Regions from separate parts of the Salinivibrio sp. IB282 genome, predicted to be linked through region 1. Evidence: riboswitches for the same ligand, from Rfam matches in the RefSeq annotation. Region 1 holds a riboswitch; each other region holds the start of a gene.
What was found. Region 1 has a riboswitch for thiamine pyrophosphate ahead of thiD (bifunctional hydroxymethylpyrimidine kinase/phosphomethylpyrimidine kinase). Riboswitches for the same ligand answer to the same signal wherever they lie in the genome.
Positions count from the first base shown of each region.

Region 2: linked by a shared signal. The riboswitch ahead of thiC (phosphomethylpyrimidine synthase ThiC) and the one ahead of thiD (bifunctional hydroxymethylpyrimidine kinase/phosphomethylpyrimidine kinase) in region 1 are both predicted to bind thiamine pyrophosphate.
Region 3: linked by a shared signal. The riboswitch ahead of thiB (thiamine ABC transporter substrate binding subunit) and the one ahead of thiD (bifunctional hydroxymethylpyrimidine kinase/phosphomethylpyrimidine kinase) in region 1 are both predicted to bind thiamine pyrophosphate.

Region 1 is NZ_MUET01000008.1:34,572-39,266, reverse strand. Features, by position in the region: gene BZG14_RS03160 (sensor histidine kinase) at 1-254, shown strand, start outside; gene BZG14_RS03155 (putative bifunctional diguanylate cyclase/phosphodiesterase) at 251-2,044, shown strand; TPP riboswitch at 2,099-2,199, shown strand; gene thiD (bifunctional hydroxymethylpyrimidine kinase/phosphomethylpyrimidine kinase) at 2,262-3,113, shown strand; gene BZG14_RS03145 (potassium channel family protein) at 3,227-4,252, opposite strand; partial or broken gene BZG14_RS16065 (methyl-accepting chemotaxis protein) at 4,419-4,695, shown strand, end outside.
Region 2 is NZ_MUET01000031.1:620-5,747, reverse strand. Features, by position in the region: gene BZG14_RS08175 (thiazole synthase) at 1-271, opposite strand, end outside; gene thiS (sulfur carrier protein ThiS) at 274-471, opposite strand; gene BZG14_RS08165 (HesA/MoeB/ThiF family protein) at 455-1,222, opposite strand; gene thiE (thiamine phosphate synthase) at 1,206-1,874, opposite strand; gene thiC (phosphomethylpyrimidine synthase ThiC) at 1,871-3,847, opposite strand; TPP riboswitch at 3,941-4,040, opposite strand; gene crcB (fluoride efflux transporter CrcB) at 4,096-4,476, opposite strand; tRNA gene BZG14_RS08145 (tRNA-Trp) at 4,780-4,856, opposite strand; tRNA gene BZG14_RS08140 (tRNA-Asp) at 5,121-5,128, opposite strand, start outside.
Region 3 is NZ_MUET01000025.1:22,091-30,900, reverse strand. Features, by position in the region: gene rapA (RNA polymerase-associated protein RapA) at 1-1,147, opposite strand, end outside; gene BZG14_RS07385 (PhoH family protein) at 1,463-2,836, shown strand; gene BZG14_RS07380 (GGDEF domain-containing protein) at 2,882-3,886, opposite strand; gene thiQ (thiamine ABC transporter ATP-binding protein) at 3,935-4,657, opposite strand; gene thiP (thiamine/thiamine pyrophosphate ABC transporter permease) at 4,651-6,240, opposite strand; gene thiB (thiamine ABC transporter substrate binding subunit) at 6,246-7,241, opposite strand; TPP riboswitch at 7,285-7,386, opposite strand; gene BZG14_RS07360 (DUF547 domain-containing protein) at 7,425-8,216, opposite strand; gene leuD (3-isopropylmalate dehydratase small subunit) at 8,364-8,810, opposite strand, start outside.

The sequences.
Region 1 (4,695 bases):
ATGCGCATGAGCTGTCACTGGCTGAGGCTGTTGCGCTCGCGTCTCCGCCATCGTTAGTCATTATAGCGGCTGATAGCGTTGCGGCAACGTCCGAACAAATACAAGCACAATTTGGCGACAAACCACTCATTGTTCTGACTGACAACCCATGCGACGAACCACATAACAAACCGACATTACAACGTTTATCGTTGCCGCTCTCGTCAGCGGACTTGGCTGAGGCCATACAATTATTATTAGAGGAGAGGCTATGATAAAGGATCCGTCACAAGCACATATACTGATCATTGATGATCGACCGGAAAACATTCACTTACTGTCTACCATGCTCAAGCAAGCCGGTTATCAACAGCTGAATGGGCTCACCGATCCTCGCCTTGTCACCGATGCTCTCTCCCCCGTTCCCGACCTGATTTTACTCGATATGCGGATGCCGCAGCGCTCTGGCTTACTGGTGCTGGATGATCTTAATGACGCTTTAGATGAGCATTGCCCGCCCGTGATGGTACTCACCGCAGATAATGACCTGAATTTGCGTAACCAAGCGTTATGCCGTGGCGCGATTGATTACATCAGCAAACCCTTTGATCACGATGAGGTGTTGCAACGGATTCAAAACCTTTTGCATCTGCAATTGAAAACCCGTAAAGAGCGCGATCAAGCGGCACGGCTGCAAATGCTGGTTAACAAACAAACGGCGGCTTTACGCGCGCTGTCTTTGACCCATCCGTTAACCGGGCTACCAAATCGTCGCGCATTATTAGATGCCGCTGAGCGCCAGCTGAGCAAAGGGCCGGTGACTGTGATGATGATTGCCTTAGATGGCATGGAAGCGGTGACCAAACACCAAGGCCATTTAATGACAGAGGCACTATACAAACAAGTGGCCAATCTGCTAGCCAATAGTACAGTGGCGCGCCCACATCGCATTGGCGTTTGGGATAGCACACGACTGGTGATGCTGATTGAAGAACACGATAACCATGCCGTAGAAAAAGCCGCGCGCATCAATCGGTTGATCAGCGGACACCACACGCTCGATGGGCGTTTAATGTTTTTACGTTGCCACATTGGTATCAGCCGCACGGAGCATGAGACACAAGATGTGGCGCAACTGTTTCGTCAAGCCATTTTAGCGATTCCGACGGATGACCAACTTATCGGCGAATATCAGCCTGAGCTTGATAGCCAAGCTCAGCGCGCGCATTTGATTCGCACCGAATTAGGGCCAGCACTGCAAAGCGGACAATTATCACTGGTGTATCAACCCAAATGGCGATTAGACGGCGGTTTGATGATAGGCGCGGAAGCGCTGTTGCGTTGGCAGCATCCGACCCTTGGGGCCATCAGTCCGGCGGAATTTATCCCCATCGCCGAACGCAGCGCAGATATGATCCAACTGGGCGACCACGTACTGGTGATGGCCTTAGCCGCGGTTGAATGTTGGCGAAAAAATAAACTGATCAACGATAGCTTCCACCTGTCAGTCAATGTTTCTGCCCAGCAGTTTCGCCCCGGCTTTGCTGACAGCGTCTTAGCTCGGTGCCAGGCAGTTGATGTCCCTTTGCATCTGATTCAATTAGAGGTCACAGAATCAGCACTGATCCAGCACATGTCGGTGGCACTGAAAGAGCTACAACAATTGCGAGATGCAGGCATGCATATTGCCCTCGATGACTTTGGCACCGGCTATAGCTCACTCAGTTACCTTAAACAGTTACCGGTCGATTGGGTCAAACTTGATCGCAGCTTTATCCACGACTTGGCTACCAACGCCAGTGATAAGCACTTGGTGGGTAGCGTGATTGATTTAGCCCATGGTTTTGGTCATGGTGTGGTCGCCGAGGGCGTCGAAAAAGAGGACCAGCAGTATGTGCTACAAACCATTGGCTGCGACCAAGTGCAGGGCTTTTTATACGCACGGCCGCTAATTCAAGAAGGATTTGAACAACTGCTTAAAACCGCCAACCAAGGCAACGCGACCATTAATAGCAACGCGACGATCAATAGCAACGCAACCAGCAATAATAATGAGATGGCCTAAACGCGCAATTAGCACCCTCAACCTTGCGCTTTATCCGTAAGGTTTATATTCTGACCGTGTTAGTCGGGGAGCAAGCAATTGCTGAGACTGCGAAAGCAGGACCCGTAGAACCTGATCCAGTTAGCACTGGCGGAGGGAACTGACGTGCTCAGCACACAAGGTCGCGCCATCGTGCGTGGTTTTGTCTCCTTCCGCCCCTCATGATTAAGGGGCCAATATGAACCTATCTCCACCTGTAATTCTTACCATCGCCGGCTCAGACAGCGGTGGCGGTGCCGGCATTCAAGCCGATATTAAAGCGATTTCAGCTACCGGCGGTTATGCGTGCTCGGTGATCACCGCATTAACCGCGCAAAACACCTGTGGCGTTGAGGCCGTCTCGGCGGTTGATCCTGGTTTTGTCCGCGCCCAATTGGATGCGGTGTTGTACGATATGCCAGTACGTGCCGTGAAAATCGGCATGCTCGCCAACCAAGCGATTATTCGCGAAGTAGCCGCTGTGCTCGCGCGCTCCCCGCACTTACCGGTCGTGCTCGATCCGGTCATGATCGCCACCAGCGGCGATCCGTTATTAGATGATGACGCCATGGATGCACTGATCAATACATTGATCCCGCGCGCGACCATTTTAACCCCCAACTTGCCAGAAGCCGCACGTTTAACTGGGTGTCCTGTTCCGACAACCACCGAGGAGATGTACGCCTTAGTGCCGGCACTGCGCAAGCTCGGATGTCCGTACGTGATGCTCAAAGGTGGCCATTTACATCACGTTCCTGAAAGCGTGGATGTATGGATTAGCCGAGATACGTGCCAAACCCTGAGTGCACGTCGCGTTGAAACGCCTAACACCCATGGCACAGGCTGTTCACTGTCTGCCGCAATCGCCTCGTTTTACGCCCAAGGGATGACACCTATCGAGGCCGGGCGAGCGGCTAAGCGTTATCTCACCGACGCCTTAGCGCATAGCCAGCAGTTAAAGGTGGGAAGAGGCGCGGGGCCTGTACATCATTTTTACGCTTACCCCGTTGAGGCGCGTCAACCCGATGTAAAAGAAGCCTCGGTCGAATAGACGGTTTTTCACCAATAGGGCATCTAAAGCGAGTCCGCCGCTCCTAAGGTGAAGCGGCGGACTGTTCGGGAAAGGCTAACAGCCAGCGTCGCGTGTGATGAATGGTACCCGAATCATGCCGCTGACCAATGCGGTAAACGCTCGGCTGCAATATAGAATACGCGATCGCCGGGGGCGACGTCTGTTGCAAGGTTGGGGTTAAGGGTAATGCCTTCACCTTTATCGAGACCAATTAATGTCGCATCGTATTCGTGCTTTAATTGGTTGAACAGGGTGCCCACATCCGTGGCGCTCGCATCGGTGGGGTAACGCGCGCAATACTGCGTCATCCCTTGTGACGTGCTTAAAAGCTCATGATGCAACTGACTTGAACCGGGATCTACCGCCGCTTTTGCCAGCATTTCCACGGAAACAGACGGTACACACTCGGCGTGTGGATAGTGTTGTTTGAGTATTTGGCTGAGTGCATCATCTTGAAAGTAGGCGAGCAGATGCGCTGAGGGGTTTTTGTGTGCGCAAAACAAGGCCGCTGACAGGGTAATATCGTCTTCAGGGTTATCGATAATAATGCTCGCGGCACTATCAATCCCCGCACGGGCAATGCCCTCGGCGTCGGTAAAGCTGGTGACGCGCACAAATTCCACCTCGCCAGGGAGCGGGTTTTCCATTTCGGGACGCACACAAAGCACAATAGGACGATCGCCATGCACACCGCTTTGCAGTAGGCGAATAAGCTGGATAGTGCGTTGACCATTCCACCCTAACACCAAAATATGATTTTTCACTGTAAGACTCCGTTTTCCTTGTAATCCACGTCGCCAATAATCGACCAACGCACTGGTTACATGCCCAATCACCACCGCAAATAACCCCAGCCCGCCGGGAATAATCCAAAAGGCGGTAATCCACTGTCCTGCTTCTGTCGCTGGCGAATAGTCGCCATAGCCAACGGTGGACGCGGTGACCATTAAGTAATAAATATAGCGACCGAGTGACTGGGTCATCTCGGTTTCGCCCGCCCAGTACAAAAGCAGCCAGCCGATGATGCCGTAAGCAAGGACCACCAAGCCCAAAATACGCCCATTTAAATGGGCGAAGTGACTGATAATCCAACGTTTAAAAAGCAACCAAAAGGTCATAATGTTTCGCTCATTCGCCGCAGAGACGTCAGTATGGCGGGAATTATTATCGGTTTACAGTGTAAATCAAATGATTGGCGTAAAATGGATCACATTTCGCTCCGTTTATCATACAAAACCAATATTAAGCGTTAAAATATTATAAAAAGCTTAATTAGGAGTCAGCGTGTTTATATCCCGTCGTCAACTTGAACAAGAACAGCAAAAACAAGTCGCTCTACAGCAAAAAATTGAGCAGATTAATCATACCATCGACGCGCTGAATACAGAGAAAGGCGCATTGCAGGCAGAGCTGGATACCGTCGCGAAAAAACGCCAAACCGGCAAAGCGATCGACGCCAACTTATGCCACTTTGGTGATTCGATTAACGCCACCCAATCCTCTCTGGCTACCCTGGCGGACACCATTAACGGTGAAAAAGAGCGTGTGACCGAAGTGAGCC
Region 2 (5,128 bases), on a different contig from region 1:
TTCCCAATGCTTCTCGGGCAAGACGCGCGGCAAAGACCGCTTCTTGCGCATTTTTCGCCCCCGAGGTATTGGGCAGCAGGCGCACACCTAGTTCACGCAGCGGGGTTAAAATATCGTCTTGTGTGGCATGCACATCGACTCGCCTTAGCGCCATGGTGACCAGCTCAGTACCACTGGCCTCCAGTGATTCGGCCATGATCTTGCGACTGGCAAACTTGCCCGTGCCGGTTAACAGCCGAGATGAAAACGTCGTATCCGCAATGGTTAACATAATTATCCTCCGGCAATCGCTTGAAAGACCGCCAAGCTATCGCCAGCGGCAAGTGACGTGGATGACCAAGCATCGCGCGCAATAATGGTCTGATTTAGCGCGACCGCGACTGATTCGGCCGGCACCTTCATCTCCTCAATCAATTGCGTGACGGTCGTGGCATTGACCTCTGTGGGTGCGTCATTAATGATTAACTGCATCACTTACCTCCCGCGTTGGCTGACAAACCGCACAGTGCGGATGAACAGGCAGCGAAAAGTGCTGCCATGTCATGGTTTGTCCATCCAGTCGTGACAAGCGATTGGTACCGACCGCCTGCCCTAATAATAATTTTATCCCTTCAAGCGCTTGCGCAGTGGCCATCATGCCGACCACAGGTCCCATTACCCCAGCTTCAGCGCAGCTTGTGGGTTCAGAGGGCGTCACGTCCGCAAAGGCGCACGCATAACATGCGCTATGCGGTTGATAAACCAATAACTGGCCTTGCCAGCCAATCGCGGCCGCGCTCACCAACGGCGTGCCAGCCTCTACACAGGCTTGGTTAACCGCATGGCGAGTGGCGAGATTATCACTGCAATCGAGAACCACATCCGCCATCGCCACTTCAAGCGCCAGACGTTCACCCTCGAGATAGGCATTGATGGCTCGGCACTGGCAATGTGGATTCAGCGCGACCAAGTTAGCGGCTAGCGCTGCGGCTTTATCGGTGCCGATTTGCGCCTCCCGATACGCCACCTGACGCGCCAAGTTAGATAGCTCAATGTGGTCCGAGTCAGCAATCGCTAACTGACCCACGCCAGCGCCTGCAAGATAGAGGCCCGCGGTGGTTCCAAGCCCACCGGCACCGACGATCAACACGCGCGCCTTGCTCAGTGCCTGCTGCCCGCACTCTCCAACTTCTGGCAGCATGATTTGCCGGCTATAACGCAGGTATTCACTGTCCGATAGCATCACGCCCTCCTTGTTGTCTTGATGGATTAAGACAGCGGTCAAATGCGTCAATGCGCGCCGCTAAATCAGGCGCTTGCGTCACGGCACGGACCACCGCAATGGCGTCCACGCCAGTGCGCCAAACGTCAGGGGCTCGGTTGAGATCAATACCGCCAATCGCCACCGTCGGGAAGCGGCAATCCACAGTCGCCACCTGCTGCGCTAACGCAGAAATGCCTTGCGGCGGCTCGGCGAGCTGTTTGGTGGTAGTGGGAAAAATATGGCCGATGGCAAGATAACTGGGCGAGAGCGCAATCGCTGCAGCGAGCTGCTCTGGACTGCGCGTCGATACGCCAAGGCGCACGCCTTGTCGTGCGAGCCGGTCAAGATCCGCCTCTTGTAAGTCTTGCTGTCCCAGATGAACGCCATAGGCGCCAGCCTCAAGCGCGAGCTGCCAGTGATCGTTGATAAACACCTGCGCATGGTGCGCGCGGCCCAACGCCACCGCACGCTGTACCCAATCCGCCAATTGAGGATGTCCCGGCTGCTTCACACGCAGTTGCACGGTTTTCACCCCCAAGCAAAGCAAGCGTTCGAGCAAATCCACGTCGTCTACCACCGGATATAATGGGCCTATACCTTCAGACATAGATGCAAACGGGGTCAGGCTCATGACTCCACCTTATCGCTGTCGCTTACCTCAGCGCCTTGTGGTGACGAATGATGAGATTTTTGCAGGTAGAGCTCACTGCCCTTTTCTCGGAATTCTTGCGATTTTTGTTGCATGCCTGCTAACGGGTCTTCCAGCATAGTGACATCAATCGCTTCGCCCGCGGCGGCATAGCCATTTTCTTTGGCATAATCTCGGACTTCTTGGCTGATTTTCATGGAGCAGAATTTTGGCCCACACATAGAGCAAAAGTGTGCGACCTTGCCCGACTCTTGAGGGAGCGTTTCGTCGTGATAGGCACGTGCCGTCACCGGATCTAAAGCAAGGTTGAACTGATCTTCCCAGCGGAATTCAAAGCGCGCTTTGGAAATGGCGTTATCTCGCACCTGCGCGCCCGGATGTCCTTTAGCTAAGTCGGCGGCGTGCGCGCACAACTTGTAGGTGATAAGCCCAGTTTTAACATCCTCTTTGTTGGGCAGACCCAGATGTTCTTTGGGCGTGACATAGCAAAGCATCGCACACCCAAACCAGCCAATCATCGCCGCACCAATCCCGGAGGTAATGTGGTCGTAACCCGGCGCGATATCGGTAGTCAGCGGGCCTAAGGTATAGAAAGGCGCTTCATGGCAATGGGTGAGCTGCTCGTCCATGTTCTCTTTGATCATATGCATGGGCACGTGGCCAGGGCCTTCAATCATCACCTGCACATCATATTCCCATGCCACCTTGGTGAGCTCGCCCAGGGTACGTAGCTCACTGAATTGCGCTTCGTCGTTCGCGTCAGCCACTGAGCCGGGACGCAACCCATCGCCTAGTGACAGCGATACATCATAGGCGGCACAAATTTCGCAGATTTCGCGAAAATGGGTATAGAGGAAGCTTTCTTGATGATGCGCCAAGCACCATTTGGCGATAATCGACCCACCACGCGAGACAATCCCAGTCACGCGATTGGCGGTCATGGGCACATAGTGCAAACGCACTCCAGCGTGAATGGTAAAGTAATCCACCCCTTGCTCGGCTTGCTCTATCAAGGTATCGCGCATCACTTCCCAAGTCAGGTCTTCGGCAATGCCGTTCACTTTCTCAAGCGCCTGATACATAGGCACAGTGCCAATCGGGACTGGGCTATTACGTAAAATCCACTCGCGGGTTTCGTGGATATTGCGTCCGGTCGATAAATCCATCACCGTATCCGCTCCCCAACGGGTCGCCCACACCAACTTTTCGGTTTCTTCTTCAATGGAGGAGCTCACCGCCGAGTTACCAATATTGGCATTCACTTTCACTAGAAAGTTACGCCCAATGATCATCGGCTCCGCTTCTGGGTGGTTAATGTTGGCCGGAATAATCGCACGCCCTTCAGCAACTTCTTGGCGCACAAATTCAGGAGTAATGTTTGAGGGTAAATGCGCGCCAAAGCTTTCCCCTGGGTGCTGGCGGTTTAGTTGCTCTTCACGATACTGCTGGCGACCCATATTTTCCCGGATCGCGATAAATTCCATCTCTGGGGTGATAATGCCTTGGCGTGCGTAATGCAGTTGAGTCACACACTGATTAGGTTTGGCGCGGCGGATAGATGGTAAGGCTTTAAAGCGAAGGTCATCCAAGGTTTCATCACTGAGGCGGGTCTGCGCATAATCTGAGCTCACTGCATCAAGAAACTCTGTATCGGCACGCTCATCAATCCAGGCTTTGCGCACTGGTGCTAAGCCTTGGTAAATATCGATAGCACTCTGTGGGTCGGTATAAGGCCCTGATGTGTCATAAACCCGAATGGATTCATTGGCCTCGTACTGCGGATTGTCTTTACTCCCACCCACAAAGGTCGGAGAAAGGTGGATTTCTCGCATCCCGACGCGAATATCGGGTCGCGATCCCTCGACATAGACTTTTTCCGAGTTGGGGTAGGTTTGCGCAGAGAGGGAATCGATAAAAGATTTGGCCTCAAGACGGGCCTGTTTACGGGTCGACATAGCATTACTCCGGTGTTCATTATGGGAATTAATGCTTGCCGGAAAACGCTGAATTGAGATGTGAGCAAACTGGCAGACGGGTTGCGTCTGTGATCTGATGCATCTCTTGTTCCCTTCGCTGGTCCTAACCAGATCAGGTTCAACGGATCCCACTTTATGTGGTCTCAGCCAATTGGCACTCCGACAAGTTCAACGCCAGTATAAGAAATCACCGCCGCAACAACAAGCGACGTACGCGATGTTTTCTATTACCCGGTAATACGTCCCAACAGCCAAGCCCCCATCGCTGCCGCTCCGAGGCATAAGGCGAGATTCAAACCAACATTTAGCAAGGCTTTCACCGTTTCCCCATGTTGGAACAGCATCAAGGTATCGACAGAGAACGTCGAGAAGGTGGTAAAAGCCCCTAAAAAGCCAATCGCAATCAGTTGACGCCAAGGCACTGGGGCAATCAGCTCTTGGCTCATCGCCGCTAAAAAGACCCCCATCGCTAATGAGCCCAGCACATTAACCATTAGGGTGCCGTACGGGAATCCTCGACCAAACACCGCGACGCTCCACTCTGAAACTAAAAAACGCGAAGACGCCCCTAATGCGCCGCCAAGCCCTACCCACAATATGCTTACCACTGGGTGCTCCTTTCGATTGGTAAAAAGTCATCATACCGCGACATGTGAACAAGAAACAGGAGGGAGAAAAAGGGAAGAGGGTCAGAGTTGCTAGAAGCTTAATGATTCACATACAAAAAAAGCACCGGCAATGTCGATGCTTTAATATTTGGCAGGGGTAGAGGGATTCGACCGGGCTGGCGTCCCAGCCCCCAACACGCCTTTTTTGTCGTTTGCATGTTCTCATCTATCTCTTATCGGATTACGAGAAGCTTGATGATTCACATACAAAAAAAGCACCGACAATGTCGATGCTTTGATGTTTGGCAGGGGTAGAGGGATTCGAACCCCCAACACGCGGATTTGGAATCCGCTGCTCTGCCAATTGGAGCTATACCCCTGTAGATAGGTGCCTATTGTAGCGATCCCGCGACAAATTACCACCACCAATTACTCTTCAGACGTTTAATCGCTTATTTATAAAGCAAATCGTCCCAACGACCCAATAACAAAAAACCCTACTAAATTTAGCAGGGTTTCTAAATAGTGGCGGAGGGCCGGGGTTGCGGGCAATGGGCAGGCCATCCTGCGGAACTCATTCGCCCGCAGGGCGAACCTGACCAACAACAAAAAACCCCAGCTTTTCAGCTAGGGCTTCTAAGTAGTGGCGGAG
Region 3 (8,810 bases), on a different contig from region 1:
ACAGATCTTCGTGTTGCAATAGCTGACGTATCCCAGCTTGTGCCGCGTCGGTCAGTGGCGTATCGTCCAGCAGCGCTTCCACCGCCTCAGCTACGGGCGCGTATTGTTGGGCTTCTTCAACGAAGGCGTCGTAATCATAGAAGCGATCGGGGTCGAGCAGGCGCAAGCGGGCAAAATGGCTTTGCTGGCCCAATTGCTCTGGTGTCGCGGTGAGCAGCAATACGCCAGGGGTGTGCTCAGCGATGCTTTCAATAATTTGATATTCGCGGCTCGGCGCATCGGGTGCCCACGTGAGGTGATGGGCTTCGTCGACCACTAATAAATCCCAATGGGTATCACACACTTGTTCCACCCGGCGGCGGTTTTTGCGCAGAAACTCCAGTGAGCACAACACCAATTGTTGGGTATCAAAGGGGTTAGGGGCGTCGGCGAAAGCCTCCACACAGCGCTCTTCATCGAAAATCGAGAAATGCAGATTAAAGCGGCGCATCATCTCCACCAGCCACTGATGCTGTAAGGTTTCGGGCACCACAATCAGCACACGTTCCGCGCGACCCGCCAGCACTTGCTGGTGGATGATCATCCCTGCTTCAATGGTTTTCCCCAACCCCACTTCATCGGCGAGCAGTACGCGCGGTGCATGACGACGACCGACTTCATGGGCAATGTAAAGCTGATGGGGGATCAGGCCAGCACGCATGCCGGTTAAACCGCGTAATGGGCTGCGCAGTTGCTGGTGCTGATTGGTCAGCGCGCGATAACGCAGGGCAAAACGGTCCATACGATCGAGCTGGCCAGCAAACAGTTTGTCTTGCGGCTTGTTGAAGCGAATTTGGTGGCTGAGTAAGATCTCACGTAGTGCGACCTCATCTTCCCCTGTGTCAGTACGCTGGCCGTAATAGGTCAACACCCCGTCGTTTTCTTCAATGCGCGAGACGGTCATGGTCCAGCCCTCGTGACTTTCTACCTCATCGCCGGGGTTGAACATCACCCGGGTCACGGGCGCATCATGGCTGGCGTACAGCCGTGTTTCATCACTAGCAGGAAACATTAGGGTCACGGTACGGCCATCAACGGACACCACGGTGCCGAGTCCAAGATCATGCTCCGTATCACTGATCCAACGTTGTCCAAGCGCAAATGACATAAGGGAAAACCTCTGAATTAACTCGATTGTCGAAAGACGCGGCGCCGTTGACGACGGCACCGTTTAAATACTCTGCTATTCAGTGTGGCACTGAAAAAATTGGCCGCCAATAGTACTCGAACTTGTGAGGAGGGTCACGATGAAACTCAGCGAATCTCATCAAAGGTTACGTTGACATACAAACGTCATTAATGGGCGGCAAAGATAAAAGCGTGAGCTGGCGCAGTAAAACAAGTTGGGCGCATCCCAACGGCCAGGTCTACGCTTATTTTAAGCGCTGTCACCGACAGTGAACTGCCGATACAGGAGGTGCCTATGGGCGACGCCGACCGGAAGCTGTTTGTACTTGATACCAATATTCTCCTCCACGAGCCTTTCTCGATTTACTCTTTCCAAGAACACGATGTCGTGATCCCCATGACTGTCCTCGAAGAACTTGACCGGATTAAAGATAGCAAACGCGATGTTTCACGGGATGCGCGTGTGGCGATCCGTGCGCTGGAAGATATTTTTAAAGAGGCCACTCCTGACGAAATTGGCGAGGGCATTGCCGTTGGCAAAGGCGATGCGACAGGGACGGTGTCGATCCTCGCTGATTTTGAGATCAAAGAAACCGTCCATGCCTTTGCCGATAAAGCGGGTGATAACCGCATACTCAATGCGGTGTTGTACCTGCAAACTAAGCGCTCACCCCGCAAAGTGGTATTGGTGACCAAAGACATCAATATGCGCCTGCGCGCCAAAGGGGCGGGGGTGATGTATGTGGAGGACTACCGCACCGATCAGCTGATTGATGATGTGCGATTGCTAACCAAAGGTTTCCATCAATTTGCAGGCAGCTTTTGGGATAAAGTGGGAGAATGTAATAGTCAAGCCTATGGCACAGAGACCCTACATACGTTGCCGTCAGAGCTCCTCGATACGCCGTTTGTTAACCAATACCTGTTAGATGACAGTGACGATTTTGCCGCGCGTGTGCAAGCCATTGATGGCGATAAAGCGGTGATTAAAGATCTGAGCCGAGAGCGATTGATGCATCGCGCTGCGTGGGATGTGAAACCGAAAAATATCTACCAAGGGATGGCGATGGATGCGTTGCTCGATCCGAGTATCGACTTGGCGATCCTCACCGGTCCGGCAGGCTGTGGTAAAACCATTCTGGCGATGGCCGCCGCGCTTGAGCAGGTGGTAGAAAAAGGGATGTACGATAAAATCATCGTAACCCGCAATACCCCAGATATTGGCGAGTCAATTGGCTTTTTGCCGGGCTCCGAAGAAGAGAAAATGTTGCCTTGGCTAGGAGCCGTGACCGATACGCTAGAAGCCTTGCACATGCACGATGAGTGCACCGATGGCTCGATGCGTTACATCATGGAGAAAGCGAATCTGCAGTTTAAATCGATTAACTTTATGCGTGGCCGCTCGATTCAAAACGCGTTCGTGATTTTGGATGAGTGCCAAAACCTCACCGCCTCTCAGCTTAAAACCATTATTACTCGGTGTGGGGAGGGGACCAAGTTGGTGTGCTCGGGGAACTTGGCGCAAATCGATTCTTCGTATTTGACCCCAGTGACATCTGGGCTGACCTATATTGTTGAGCGGTTTAAAAACTTTGAAGGCAGTGCGTGTGTGTACCTCAATGGCGTGGTGCGCAGTCGCTTGGCGGAGTTTGCCGAAGAGAATTTATAGCTGATATCAGGTGGCGGTTATCAGGCCGCCACCTTCATCCATTGCCTAAAACAATTCAACATCGTCCTCGGCGACAAAGGTTTTGACCACCCCAGACTGCAGTAAATCATCATAAAAAGCGACCTGGTTACGGCCATTTTGTTTGGCGTGATAAAGCGCCTGATCGGCATAGCCTAAGATGACGCTGGTGCTCAGCTGTCCATGTTCAATCCGTGTCGCGCCCATGGAAATGGTCACGGTTTGGGCGGCACCAAAGTCTCGCGCGTTGACATTGGCAATAAAGGCATTGGCCTTTTGTTCGGCCATGGCCCGCGAGCAGGGCTGAAATAGCACTACAAATTCATCGCCGCCATACCGGAACAAGGAGTCTTGTGAAGAGAAGCTCTGGCGCATTAGTGAAGCCAGTAACAAGATGACCTCGTCACCAAACACATGACCAAAATTGTCATTGACCTGCTTAAAGTGGTCGACATCGAAAATGCACACCCAAGGTGAGAGAGCGCTGTCAGCGTCACTGTTTGGCGTCGCCTCGCTTTGCGCTAAGCGATCACATATCAGATCCAGCTTTTTAGATAAGACTTTACGATTAAATAAGCTGGTAAAGCTGTCACGTTCGCTCGCCATAATAATCTGCTGGTAGTTCTCATAAATGCGCGTGAGTCCGGCCACCAAAGCACGTTGATCTTGGCTAAGGCTTTTGGCGCGGCCGCACAAAATACTGCTGACCCCATCTTCTTTCTCATAATAGATGGGAACGGCAATCAATACATGATCATGAGTGTGGTGTTGAATAACCGCTTGGGACGCAAGGCACTCTGCCAAAAGTGCGTCAATTTGATGGATATTCTCTTGCTGAAACGCACTGTTGTCGTTGGTGCCGAGTACGGTAAAGGCAGGCTGCATATCATCGCAGTAATCAAGCAGTACGACTTCGCCAACCGGAGTAAGCTCGGTAATCGAGGTCAGCAAGCTCTTAGTAATCGCGTCGACTTCCGTTTTAGCGGTAAAGTCGACGATCGAGTCGAGAATCTGGATACTGCTGGCGGCCACAGGACGCCTCCTTGGAATCTACCGTGTTTTCCTTAGTATAGAAGCCTATCAGGGGGATGCCACCCAAAACGAATCGTCAGCGGTGCCCATGTAACCTTGCATCATTTCTGGCGGATGATTGAGCGCTTCAATTGGACGATGAAGACGAACTTGTCCCTCATCGAGATAAAGAAACTGAGAGGCAATGGCTTGGGCATCTTCGGGATGGTGAGTGACCATTACCACCGTCGTGCCTTGTGCTTGGGCGGTACGCTTGACCAATGCCAGCATATCCTTTTTTAGCGCAGGGTCGAGCGCTGAAAAGGGCTCATCGAGCAGCAATAAAGGCTGGTTACGTGCGATGCTTCTACCCAAGGCGATGCGTTGGCGTTGGCCACCTGATAGTTGACCGGGCAGACGTGGCAGATAGTCATTTAAACCCACGGCGTGGGCCGCCTGGTGAATGCTGTCACGCTGGGAAGCGGTGAGTTTCAGTGATGGCGACAAGCCAATGGCCATATTGTCGAATACCGACAAGTGAGTAAAGACGTTGTGCTCTTGAAACAAGATAGACAATGGTCGCTGGTGGGCGGGCGTCGTGGTGACGGGCTTGCCATCAATGGTGATCTCGCCACTATCTGGCGCGATCAGCCCGGCAATCAAGGATAACAATGTGCTCTTTCCCGCCCCGCTTGGGCCGAGCACAGCCACAATCTCCCCCGGCGCTATCTTGGCATCAAAGATCATCCAATCTTGCTGGTAACGGTAATGGACATTGGAAAGCGTTAACATGCGTGTCTCCATTGGATAAGGCGCGTAAGCAGGGCATAACATCCCAAGCTGGTGAGCAGTAACAGCATCGCTGCAGCAGCACCGGCTTCCATTTGGTAACTGCCCATTAAGCGAAATAAATACAGGGGCAGGGTTTGAAAGTTTTGGCTGCCAAATAGGGCTATCGCACTGAGATCACCCATCGATAACACAAAACTCACCGCGACACCGCGTGCAATCGGTGCACGTAAACAGTCCCATTCGATCAGACGTAAACGCGTGATGCCTCTTACGCCTAAGGTGGCGCACAGATTATGGTAAGACTGGGCAACCTGAAACGCGGGGGCACTTAATACTTTTATGAGATAAGGCAGCGCCATCAGGGCGTTCACCGCCATCACTAGCCACAGCGCTAAACTGAATACGTCGCTAAACTGGCGAAACAGCAAAAAAAGCCCGGTGCTGAGCACGATGCTCGGGACCACCAGGATAATGGCTCCTAGCGTTTCTATCCCATCCGCCTGTTTTTTGCGTCCGTGTAAGCGCCAGTGGCGGCTAGCGAGGATCACTGCGGCTGCAAGCACAAAGGCAAAGCTGGTTGCCCCTGAGGCAATGGCGAGGGAGTGCAGTGTCGCCTGCCACAGTGCGCCATCGCCGAGTACTGCTAATGCGCTGGGGTTGAGCCCACGTGCAATCACCACGCCCAGTGGCGGTAACACCAGTAGCAAAACGAGGCCAATCCATAAACTGTCCCAGCATTTGGCGGCTCGGCTATCCAAAGAGGCGGGAAGAGGCAGCACTTCACTGGGCGTACTCGGCAGCGGGCGCGTCAAAGTTTGCACGGTAAATGCGATGGCGCCACATAACAGCATTTGCCAAAGCGCAAGGACAGCACCCGTTTGTAAATCGAAATCAAAATGAATGGCTTGGTAAATGGCCAGCTCTATTGTGGTGGCTTTCGGCCCACCGCCCAGTGCCATCACGGTGGCGAAGCTGGTAAAGCACAACATAAACACCAGCCCGACGATATGAGGCAAGCTTTGGCGTAAATACGGCCATTCTAAATGCTTAAAGCGCTGCCAGCCTTTCAGCCCTAGCTGGGTAGCAAGACGACGTTGATCAGCGGGGATCCCCTCTAACGCTTGCACCATGAGTTGGGCGGAAAATGGCAGATTAAAAAACACATGCGCGAGCAAAATGCCACTTAAACCATAAATAGAAAACGGCATCGTCGCATCAAAGTGCGCGAAGGCTTGCGCAATCCAGCCGCTGCGGCCATAGATGGCAACCAGTCCAAATACCCCCACCAATACCGGTAGCACCAAGGTCATGGCAAATAGCTTAAGCAGCCATGCCTTGGCTGGAAACTGCCGGCGATACAGGGCGTGGGCGACGGGTATCGCAAGCCCAACGCTGAGCATCACAGATAAGGTCGCCTGCTTAAAGCTAAAGTAGGTGACATGGCGCAGGTAGGTATCTTGCCACAACGCGGTGAGCACTAGGTCGTGGCTGTGAGAGAACAGCGCCCAGAGTGCGCTGCCAATCAAAACCACGACTAAGCTGGCCGCCATACTGCCCGGCCAGGTTCGAGAAGGGTTGAGCATCTTGGCTATTCAACCAGCGCGGTTTGCCAGTCACGCACCCATTGCTGGCGATTGCCCATCACTTCATCAGGCTGATATAGCAGGCTTTCCTCCGGCTTGTCTAAGGTGTAGAAGGCATCAGGCAGGTTGACATCGGTTACCGGATACATCCACTGCGTGGTTGGGAGCACAGACTGAGCTGCATCACTGAGCATAAATTGTAAAAACGCGTCTGCACGTTCCGGTTGATCCGTGTAGGCTGATTTTGCCACCACTTCGATTTGCATGTAGTGGCCTTCTTCAAACATGGCAGCGGCAAAGCGGTCGTCCTCATCGGCAACCCGGTGATAGGCCGGTGAAGTGGTGTAAGAAAGCACCATGTCGGCTTCTTTGTTAAGGAACATGTTGTACGCCTCGGTCCAGCCTTTGGTCACGGTAATGGTGTTGTCAGCCAGTTCGCGCCATGCTTGTTGGTTATCATCGCCATACACTTTTTGGATCCAGAGCATTAAGCCTTGGCCGACGGTTGAGACGCGCGGATCTTGGTAAATCACACTGATATCGTCGCGCTCTTCAATCAAGGCTTTGAGGCTTTTGGGCGGATCGAGCAAGCGGGTAGTGTCATACACAAAGGCAAAATAGCCGTAATCGTAAGGGATAAAGTAGTTGTTGTCCCACCCGCCAGGCACTTGCAGGCGCTCAGTATTGACCGCATGCTCAGCGACAATGCCGCTGCGCTCTGCTTCTTTCATTAAATTGGTATCCATCCCGAGTACGATATCGGCTTGGGTGGTTTCCCCTTCAATGCGTAGGCGATTGAGCAAAGCGGCGCCATCATCGAGAGACACGAATTCCAGTTGGCAATCGCACTGTTTTTCAAATTCGGCTTTGATTTTGGGCCCTGCGCCCCATTCGGCGATAAAGGAGTCATAGGTATACACGGTGAGTGGGTCCACGGCGCGGGCACTGAGTGATAACAGCGACAGAGAAATCAGAGTGAGAACAGAGGTAAAAACTTTCACAGCACGCTCCTAAGTTGGGCGTGGGTGTTGAGGCAAGTTGATGGCAACATCAAGTCTCAATCCCTACGCCAGTGTTAGCTGGATCAGGTTCGATGGGTCTAGCGCAGTGCGCAATCTCAGCCATGAGGCTCCCCAATGAGTACCAAGCCATTGTACTGATTGGCTTAGAGTTAACCAAGCCTTTTAGTCAGCGAGTTGGTTAAGGTCCCAGTTGTAGTCGTATTCCAATGTTGCCTCTTGTGGCAATGGAATATCGCGATACTGGTTTATGTGAGCGATCACGCCTTGCTTATCGCCACCAAAATCAGCCTCAAACCACTCATAGATAGAAGAAAGCTGCCACTGATCGCCTTGCTGACTTACCCCTTTGTCGCTATTAATAAAACGATAGGCCGCTTGTTCGAGCTGTGCCTCAAGCGCGTTTGCTTGGAAGGCCTTAGGTTGCAGGTTTGGACAACCCAAACTGGCACAGTTAACCGCATAGTGGGTACGCGGATCTTGCCATAGTGGGCGTAGAATGCGGTGCTCAATATCATTCAAGGTAAGGGGTTCACCTGCCACCGTGACCACCTCATCATCCCATGGGCCAAAGCTAAATAATCCACCGAGCTTGGTGATGGAACTGACCGGGTACTCGGCGATAATCAGTTTTACGGTGACCGCATTGTAAAGGTTGACCCAATACGCGTATTGTTCGTTTTTGGTCAGGGTGCGCGGGTCGCGCGCGGTGAGCATGCGGATATAATGATCGAGGGCTTTCTTGTCAGCGTCGGTGACCGCCGCATAGTTAAATAAGGTTTGCTGCCCTTGAGCCTGCAAATACTTATCGAGCAATACTTGCCAAGTGTGATGAGTGAAGGTTGCCTGGCTGTCAGGGTTATGGGCATCCCACATCGCCCAATACTCTGCTTTGGGGGCCGCTTGGCTAAACAGCGGAAAAACCATACAGAATAGAAGTATCAAACGTTTTTGCATTGCCCGTCCTTATTTTCAGCAAGCCTTATTTTCAGACTAGACCAAGCAAATGCGTTGTTGGTTTCATGGTGAATGGAAAAAAGTGGGGCTTGACCAATAAGCGCGGCGAGGATCGCGCTTATTGGTGAAGTGGGCTAAAGCGGGGATTTATGACAAAAAGTCCGGGATGCGCTGCTCAAAGCGCGAGATCTCAGCATCGTGCTGTAGGGTGAGGCCAATGCTATCTAAGCCTTCCAACAGGCAATGACGACGAAAATCATCCATTTGGAAGCTAAAGCAGTGCTCACCGGCTCGAATGGTTTGGGCGGGCAAATCCAGGGTTACCGTCGCGCCTTCATTTTCGGCTACATACGCAAATAAAGCATCGATTTGGGCTTCTTCAAGGGTCACCGGTACCATTTGGTTGTTGATACAGTTGCCATAGAAAATATCGGCAAAACTGGGGGCGATAATCACTTTAAAGCCGTAATCATCCAGCGCCCAGGGGGCATGTTCGCGTGACGAGCCACAGCCAAAATTCTCGCGGGTGAGTAGCACGCTTGCCTCTTGGTAGCGCGCTTGGTTAAGCACAAACTCGGGGTTCGGTTGCTTGCC